DNA from 4 places in the Desulfotomaculum defluvii genome. Region 1 is predicted to be linked to each of the others. Evidence: riboswitches for the same ligand, from Rfam matches in the RefSeq annotation. Region 1 holds a riboswitch; each other region holds the start of a gene.
The links. Region 1 has a riboswitch for S-adenosylmethionine ahead of ACYQ03_RS09180 (Vitamin B12 dependent methionine synthase activation subunit). Riboswitches for the same ligand answer to the same signal wherever they lie in the genome.
Positions count from the first base shown of each region.

Region 2: it holds a riboswitch for S-adenosylmethionine, as region 1 does, so the genes downstream of both, ACYQ03_RS06200 (methionine ABC transporter ATP-binding protein) here and ACYQ03_RS09180 (Vitamin B12 dependent methionine synthase activation subunit) in region 1, are expected to answer to the same signal.
Region 3: it holds a riboswitch for S-adenosylmethionine, as region 1 does, so the genes downstream of both, ACYQ03_RS02350 (homocysteine biosynthesis protein) here and ACYQ03_RS09180 (Vitamin B12 dependent methionine synthase activation subunit) in region 1, are expected to answer to the same signal.
Region 4: it holds a riboswitch for S-adenosylmethionine, as region 1 does, so the genes downstream of both, metK (methionine adenosyltransferase) here and ACYQ03_RS09180 (Vitamin B12 dependent methionine synthase activation subunit) in region 1, are expected to answer to the same signal.

Region 1 is NZ_BAAHYV010000007.1:438,301-440,500, forward strand. Features, by position in the region: gene ACYQ03_RS09175 (BaiN/RdsA family NAD(P)/FAD-dependent oxidoreductase) at 1-664, shown strand, start outside; SAM riboswitch class I at 788-897, shown strand; gene ACYQ03_RS09180 (Vitamin B12 dependent methionine synthase activation subunit) at 976-1,626, shown strand; gene ACYQ03_RS09185 (homocysteine S-methyltransferase family protein) at 1,648-2,200, shown strand, end outside.
Region 2 is NZ_BAAHYV010000006.1:720,100-722,299, forward strand. Features, by position in the region: gene ACYQ03_RS06195 (methionine ABC transporter permease) at 1-349, opposite strand, end outside; gene ACYQ03_RS06200 (methionine ABC transporter ATP-binding protein) at 339-1,364, opposite strand; SAM riboswitch class I at 1,469-1,579, opposite strand; gene ACYQ03_RS06205 (hypothetical protein) at 1,999-2,181, shown strand.
Region 3 is NZ_BAAHYV010000004.1:124,971-127,170, reverse strand. Features, by position in the region: gene ACYQ03_RS02355 (NIL domain-containing protein) at 1-168, opposite strand, end outside; gene ACYQ03_RS02350 (homocysteine biosynthesis protein) at 187-1,386, opposite strand; SAM riboswitch class I at 1,487-1,595, opposite strand; gene ACYQ03_RS02345 (hypothetical protein) at 1,849-1,974, shown strand; gene ACYQ03_RS02340 (ribose-phosphate diphosphokinase) at 2,196-2,200, opposite strand, start outside.
Region 4 is NZ_BAAHYV010000006.1:233,244-235,443, reverse strand. Features, by position in the region: gene metK (methionine adenosyltransferase) at 1-1,086, opposite strand, end outside; SAM riboswitch class I at 1,184-1,280, opposite strand; gene ACYQ03_RS03790 (YlmC/YmxH family sporulation protein) at 1,348-1,608, opposite strand; gene murJ (murein biosynthesis integral membrane protein MurJ) at 1,664-2,200, opposite strand, start outside.

The sequences.
Region 1 (2,200 bases):
TACCTGTAATGATCAGTGGATTCTCAACCGGGAGGTGCAGGGCATCTCACTAAAGGATACAACTATCACCCTTTACAATCAGAAGGGTAAAATATTGGCTTCGGAAGTTGGAGATTTGATTGTAACCCACTGGGGTCTTTCAGGTCCTGGTGCTCTGCGGGTAAGTCGGGTGGTGGCAAAGGAAGGTCAGAGGAATACCAATGCCCTAGTGCAAGGAAAAATTGATTTGTTTTCCGGATACTCTTTATCAGATTTGGAACTAAAACTACTTAAAAGCATGGGGGAAGCGGGTAAGCGTTCCGTAAAAAACATTTTATCCGAAATGATCCCAGAAAGATTGGCCAAGGTTTTACTGCAATTGGCTGATATTTCCTCAGAACGCCCGGCAAATCAGGTAAATGGCACTGAAATAAGCAACCTTGCTTCTATATGTAAGGGCCTGCCAATTCATATAACTGGCACCAGACCAATCCAAGAAGCCACCATAACTGCTGGAGGAATTAAGGTAAAGGAGATTAATCCGCGAACTATGGAATCTAAGCTGATCAAAGGGCTTTTCTTTGCCGGAGAAATTCTGGATGTGGATGCACAGACAGGTGGTTTTAATATGCAGGTGGCCTTTAGTACAGGCTATGTAGCCGGAGAAGCTGCGGCGAAAGTATAAGAAAAACTAAGCTGACGATACCCTAAAGGGCACTTAAAACCCAGCCGGACAAGTTTTTCTAAGATTCTCTTGACGAAGAAGTGTGGTTTGTTGTACATTACCAATAATAAAATATATTCTTTGCACTTATCAAGAGTGGTGGAGGGACTGGCCCTATGAAACCCGGCAACCGGCCATTGTATGGCGGCGGTGCCAACTCCTGCAGGAATTAATTAGTTCTTGAAAGATAAGGGTGCGATGGAATTTCTATTACCATTTACGCCCTTAGTGGGCGTTTTTTTAGCTTAAAAGAGACCTTGTTGGAGGATAATATGCTGCTACCTCAAATACCATTAAACATACCACCAAATAAAGTTCTTCAATATCTGGGTATAAAAAATGTAAGTAATCAAACACCACAACTGCTAAGGCAAATCAATGATATCATTCAAGAAGCTAAAATATTTATTACACCTACGGCGGTAATAAATCAAATACCCTTCTGTTTCGATAAGGGCAAGATTACCCTTGGGGATAGTCTTGAAATTAGAGATCCTGTTCTAAAAAAAGTTAGCGCTGTTAGCGTGGTGGCAGTAACAGTTGGGGAAGCTATTGAACAGGAAGCAACACTGTTGTTTCGTAGAGGAGAAACAACCCGGGGAGTTATTATGGATGCTGTAGGAACTGTTGCGGTAGAAGCGGTTGCCGAACAAGTAATTGGATTGGCTGCCAGTCAGATGCGGTTAAAGGGGCTATACCCCACGCCAAAGCTGGGTCCTGGTTATCGTGGTGTACCTATGGAGTATTTGCCAGACATGCTAGAATTGGCCGATGCCCTTCAGATAAAAATAACCTGCAATGACTTTTACCAGATGAACCCATCAAAATCCCTTTGTTTTGTTGTCGGTTGGGGTTCAAAGCCCTTTAAAATAAATAGTAAATGTGATTTATGCCAAAAAACTAACTGTTTGTATCGTAGCTAGGATGGAAGGAGAGAAAGGAAATTGTCTTTTAGAGAAAGAGTAAAAAAAGAAATTTTAATTATTGATGGCGCCATGGGGACCTTGTTGCAACAGAGGGGTCTACCAGGTGGATGGTGTCCTGAGGAATGGAATCTTAGCCACCCTGAAGCCATTAAAGAAATACATAAACTATATTTAGAAGCAGGGGCAGACATTATCACTACCAATACCTTTGGAGCCATTGGCTTAAAATTGGCAGACTATAACCTGGCAGATAAAGTAAAAGATATTAATCACCGGTCAGTGACCCTAGCCAAGGAAGTGGCCGGTCAATATGGAGCAATGGTAGCTGGCTCGGTGGGTCCACTGGGTAAGTTTTTACAACCCCTGGGAACCATGACCTTTGATCAAGCCTATGAGCAATTTTATGAACAATGTGTTGCTATGGTAGAAGCCGGTGTAGATTTAATTCTCTTCGAAACCTTTGGCGATATAGGTGAAATGCGTGCAGCCCTTATTGCTGCTGCCGATGCTGGTAATGTACCAGTGGTGGCCAGCTTTACCTTTGATGAAACTGGCCGCACCTTTACCGGAA
Region 2 (2,200 bases), on a different contig from region 1:
TTTCCACCATTCTGGCCACAAAGGGAGCTGAGGCAACGGTGAGGGGGACAATGGCCGCAGTGGTTCCAATAGTAGTGCCTACAACAAAACGAGTAAAGGGGACCAGTGCCAGTAGTAAGATAATGAAGGGATAGGAACGAAAGATGTTCACAATTGATCCCAAAACCCGGTTCAGCAACAAATTCTCTTTAATATGGCCCTTATCAGTAATGACTAAAATTATTCCTAAGGGAATACCTAATACCGAAGCCAGTATAACAGATACCATTGTCATATAAAGAGTTTCCCAAGTGGCCTTGATTAACTCTGGGGATAGGTTGGCTAGGTGGGAGAGAATTTCATTGGACATTCTTTAACACCTCGATTCTTAAGCCTTGTCTTCGTAAATATTCCACTGCCTTTTCGCAGTTGACTTTGGGCCCTAGACATTCAATAATTAACATGCCAAAGGGAGTATCTTGGATCTGGTCAATGTTGCCATAAAGAATGTTTACATCCACATCATATTGCTTAGCTAAAGTTGAAATCACAGGTTCATCCGTAGAGTCTCCAATAAAAGAAATCCTGATAATTTGACCCTCATCCTTTTGAAGCAGACGCTGCTTAATTTTTTCCGGGACATCTGTATTAATGATTGTTTGGACAAAGCGACGCGTAGTGGGGTGTTGGGGTTGGGTGAAAACATCAATGACTAAACCTTCTTCAATAATTTTCCCCTTTTCAATTACTGCTACAGAATCGCATATTTCAGAGATTACTTTCATTTCGTGTGTAATCATCAAAATGGTTAGATCCAATTGGCGGTTTATATCTTTTAACAACTCTAATATAGAGCTGGTGGTGGCAGGGTCTAGGGCAGAGGTAGCTTCATCGCACAGTAGTACAATGGGGTCATTGGCCAAGGCCCGGGCGATGCCTACCCTTTGTTTTTGACCACCGGATAACTGGCTAGGGTAAGCGTTAGCTTTATCGGCTAGTCCCACTAGATCTAACAACTTCGTAACCTTAGCCTGGATTTCCTGATTGTTTACACCACTAATCTCCAGAGGGAAAGCGATGTTTTCAAATACAGTACGTGAGGATAATAGATTAAAATGCTGAAAAATCATGCCGATTTTTTGGCGGCTGGATCTTAGCTGTGTTTCACTTAATTCGGTCATTTCCTGACTATTTACTTTAATACTACCTGATGTGGGTTTTTCCAGCATATTTACGCAACGGATCAATGTGCTCTTACCTGCTCCACTAAAACCTATGATACCGTATATTTCGCCTTTACGAACTCTTAAACTTACACTGTCTAGGGCTTTAACATCTCCAGCATTGGAATGATAAACCTTGGTTAGGTCTTTAATTTCTATCAAGTATATCAACCTTCCTTAGATTGCTTGATCTAGTATAGCTCCGTCTAAATTAATGAGGCCTCTTCTGGTCAGACCAGAAGAGGCCATAATATGCTTATGCCCCCTCCTTATCTTTCAGAAGATTGTTCTTCTGCAGGAATTAGCACCTTTCTTAGATAAAATAAGAAGGTTGCCGGGCGTCTCAGGGCCAGTCCCTCAGCCTCTCTGGATAAGAAGAATTGCTATTAAATTGACTAATGTAGATTTTATGCCATATATTTGATTTTGTCAATCAATATTTTATTTTGCTTAAAAGTGTAAATCTGAAAAGTTTTAGCAAGAATGAATACGATCAAAAGGAGAACAATAAAGATGAGTTCAATATAAAAAGGAGGGGTTGCTGTGAGCCGCAGATTAAAGTCCAGGGATAATGGAAAACATAAGCAAGTTCCCAGGTATTCTAAGGATCGCAAGACTGTAAAACCTCCTCCGGACAATAGTGTTGGGGTTACCTATATCTAAAAAAAAATGGCCGGTATAACCGGTCATTTTTTTTTAGATATCAAGTGAAAGGAAGAACTTGTTCGGATCTGTAACTTTTCTTATTAGCTTTGAATATTTTGTCATACACCTAAAATACGAGGAAGTGAGAAAGATGCTCTCCCCCGATATGGATCCAAAGGAGTTAAACAGGTTATTACCTCTATTTACGAAGGAAGATCTGGAAGAACTTTTAAAAGAAATTGAAAACTTAATCCGTTACGAACAGGATATCAGGAGGTTAATGCGTTTGTTCGATAATCAAAAAATTGTAGAAGGTGCCATTGACCGTTATTAACAACTATCCACATTTACCC
Region 3 (2,200 bases), on a different contig from region 1:
CTCATATTTCTCCCCCCAAAGGTCTAAAACTAAAGTCCCTTCTAGGTGAGGATTAATTTGTGCCTTGACAATATTTACCACCAAATCATAGTCCTTTACTAAGTGATAGATAATAGGTTGATCAGATGTTGATGAAGTGAAACGCAAAACAATTTTATGAGGTGCCATTTACCGACACTCCTTCCATTACTTAATATCTAATGTCTTACCCGTTAAACCTGCTGCAGGGCCAGGTAGAAGCTGTACTGGTTCACCCAATAAAAAGTCTCCTTTTTCAATCCAGTTCTTTAACTGATTAGCGATTTCCCTAGCTTTTGGGTAACTAGATAGGGGTGCCGTAGGGATTTCTTTACCATTTATAGTAATTTTCCCTGATTTTAATTGGGCATAGCTGACTAAACCTAAATTCCCACCAACCCGATTCGGGTAAGCATCACTGTAATCAACTACCGGAGCATGCAGTTCCTCATCTGATAATGCAGCATAACGTAGTATTTCTTCGTTAAGTATAGGAATAGGTATTCCTAACCCTACGGTTAGAGTAGCACCATAACCTCGGAAACTGGTTCCCCTTAGCCACTGGGCTTTCATCTGCTTTAGGTCACCTAGAACAGAAAGTGTCCCACCTGCTGAGCCCACCACGTTTCCCTCTTGGTCCTTTAGCCAGCCGGGGAAATGCTGGGTGCCATTCCAAACCACATAGCCTACACCCCCACCCAGAAAGATTCTGGTGCCTACGCCTATGGTAGCAAAATTAGGATCCTTCATCAGGGGACTTAATTGTCCAGAGGTAGAATAGTTGGCATTTCCTAAGCGGGGTTTAAGTGTTCCCATATAGGTATAGATAGTTTTATCACTTAGGTTAACGGCACAGTTATAGTTTTGATAACCATTGCGAGGGTTAAATAAAATAGCCTCATTTATCTCATTCAAGGTAAGGGTTGTTTCTATTTCTTTTCTGGGGTAACAATCAGTACCGTAGGATAAAGCTTTCAGCTTTATTTGCTTTCCTGCTACCAAATCCTCTATAACATGACCCCCACCGTAGCGAAAATCCCCTGGAAAATCTCCATTTGCCGGATCCTCTTCGGGAATTTCCGTGGCGCCGATAAATGCATCCACTGCAGCTATGCCAGTATAGGCAGGAACATTATTTAGAGATACTTTAGTCATTCTAATCCGAGGAGAAGAATGTCCAAAATTCAAAAACGCACCAGAAGAACACATGGGGCCAAAGGTACCAGTAGTTACCACATCAACTTCTGCAGCCGTTTTAGACAGTCCCTGCTCTCTCACTTTTCCAATCACTTCTTCAGCAGTCAATACCACTGCCTTTCCCGCTTTGATACGGGCATTAATTTCTGCATAGGTTCTCTCAACAGCCATTTAAAAATCCTCCTTCTGCGCGCTCTTCCAGTCCATAATAAAATAAACAAGCCCCTTCTTAACAGAAGAGGCTTATTCCCATATCACGGTCATAGCTCACCTCTTATCTGTCAGAAGAAAATCTTCTGCAGGAATTAGCACCTGTCCGGGTTCTACCGGACGGTTGCTGGGTTTCATAGGGCCAGTCCCTCCACCTCTCGGGATAAGAGCGCATATTTAATTGGTTTGTTTAATTTAAGATACTGTTTAGTTTAGCAAGGCCAAGTTATATTGTCAACTATTTTTTTTTGGTAAAAAGGAATAGTCATCAGCCGTCAGCTAAATCACCTTTGGAAAAGGCCATAGGCTTTTTGTGCTGGTTACACTTATGGGTCTTTTGCTTTGACCAGACAACTTAGTTAGTCTGCATAACCATACGATAATCATCAAAATATATTATTCAACCAGAAGGAGGTGAGTGCTATGTATAACCTGGAAGAGTCCCGCCCGGACATGCTTAAAACTGGTATCGTTGGTTGGGGGTCACCAGAGGAACAAGAAGATGAAACCGGCATTGACTTTTATGAGAATTGGCATGGGCACTGGTAGATATATAAAAAATGCGACAGGGGGAACAGTCCTCCACGTCGCATTTCTTTTATAAAACCCCTTTGACCTACACAAAATATGAAAATGCAGTGTGCCATGAGCAAGAGACCCCTAAACAGAACAGGCAAAAAAGCCCAAGGCCCATGGCTCATGGCCCAAGGCCACCTACCAACCATTAGCGATAACTTACAGCTAAAAGCTGATGGCAAATCTATCTCTTATTAAG
Region 4 (2,200 bases), on a different contig from region 1:
GATGGGGCGACGCAATTCCAAGGACTTGATGATGCCAGCGGGACGTAGGTCAAAGTTTTTGTTGATTAGGTTGATAATAACCTCATCACTAACAGTACCGGTACCAAAGGTCTGAACCCTTACAGAAACCGGATGGGCTACGCCGATGGCGTAGGCCAGTTGTACTTCGCATCTCTTAGCTAGGCCAGCAGCCACTACGTTTTTAGCCACGTATCGGGCAGCGTAGGCAGCAGAACGGTCTACCTTTGTAGGATCTTTGCCGGAGAAGGCACCACCACCGTGACGGGCCATACCACCATAGGTATCAACGATAATTTTGCGTCCAGTCAAACCGGCATCACCGTGGGGTCCACCAATAACAAAGCGGCCAGTGGGGTTAATCAAGAAACGGGTTTTTTCGTCAACTAATTCAGCCGGCAGTACGGGCAGGGCTACCTTTTCTATCATATCCTGACGAATGGTCTCTAGGTCAACTTCCGGATGGTGTTGAGTGGAAATTACTACTGTGTCAATATGGGCAGGTTTATCGCCCTCGTATTCCACAGTAACTTGGGTTTTACCATCGGGACGCAAATAATCTAGTAAGCCGGACTTACGAGCCTCAGCTAGACGGCGGGCCATTGTATGGGCCAGGGAGATGGGCAGGGGCATTAATTCCGGTGTTTCATCGGTGGCATAACCGAACATCATGCCTTGATCACCAGCACCAATGGCCTCAATTTCAGCCTCAGTCATTTCACCTGTTTTAGCTTCCAAGGCCTTGTCTACACCCATGGCAATATCAGGGGACTGCTCATCAATGGCAGTTAACACTGCACAGGTGTCCCCGTCAAAACCGTATTTAGCACGGGTATAGCCGATTTCCAAAACGGTCTCCCTAACTACCTTAGGGATATCTACATAGCATTGGCAGGAAATTTCCCCTCCCACCAGTACTAGACCAGTAGTAACAAAGGTCTCACAGGCTACACGAGCCATCGGGTCTTTAGCCAAAATAGAGTCTAATATGGCATCAGAAATTTGGTCGGCCACTTTATCTGGATGGCCTTCAGTTACAGATTCAGAAGTAAAAAGTTTTCTACTCAATTGATTACCTCCCTCTATTAACTTTTCCCGCTCCCATCAAAAATAAACAAACCTCTCCTAAATGGAGAGGTTATTTTTTCCCAGCCTTCCCTCAATGACCTCATCTGTCAGGAATAAACTCCTGCAGGACTTGGCACCTTACGTGAGGTTGCCGGGTTTCATCGGGCCAGTCCCTCCACCTCTCTTGATGAGCACAGAACAACAAGCAAAATTGCCAGATTAATTTTAGCAAAGGAGGAACTTTGTGTCAAACAAATTCTCTTATTCTTCGTAATAAGATCGATCCATAGGCTGTAAATCCACCAGCACTGTATCGATACCAAATTTTTTTACTAGATTCCAGGGAATGACCATATCTCGCCCAGACCGAATCAGGCCAAAATAACGCCGGGGTGCCTCAAGCACTATGGCCACTACGCTGCCTGTTTCGGGATCAATATGTAAATCCTTCACCGGACCTAGCTTTGCCCCATCGTTTAGATTAACGATATCTTTGGCCGACAGTTGAGTTGCTTTAATCATATCTTGCACCTCCTAAACCCATGCTATGCTCTGGGAGGTGCATTGGTGCGTTAGGCTAACCCTTGGAAGGGTGTAACTTGCGAAGAAATTTCCCTGCATACTCAGTTATCATTTTGGCTTCTTCCATGCGAAGTAGGAAAACAGCAAGGATAAAGGCTAATAAGGCTGTTGAGATACTTACTCCCACTTGGACTGCAAGTCCCAGTGTACCATAAGCAGCAAAGAAACCAGCTCCAGTGGCATTCACACCCCAGGCAACAGCCGCCATGCTGGTGGTGGCCAAGGCTGTTTGTAAAAGAAAGGTCATGGCACTTGCATTCCACATGCCAGGAATCCTTTTATTGAGAAACCAGGTCAACATAATGGTGTTGATTAAAGATGCAATGGAGTTAGCCAGAGCCAAACCACCGTGCTTTAAAGGGCCAATAAGCAGTAGACTAAAGACCAAGTTCACCACCACGGTTACAGCCATTAATTTAACTGGTGTTCTTGTATCCTGTTGGGCGTAAAAGGCCCTAGTCAAAATAATATTGGCTGCCTGCCCAACTAAGCCTATGGCATAGAAAAATAGGGCAATAGCTGTCATTTCTGT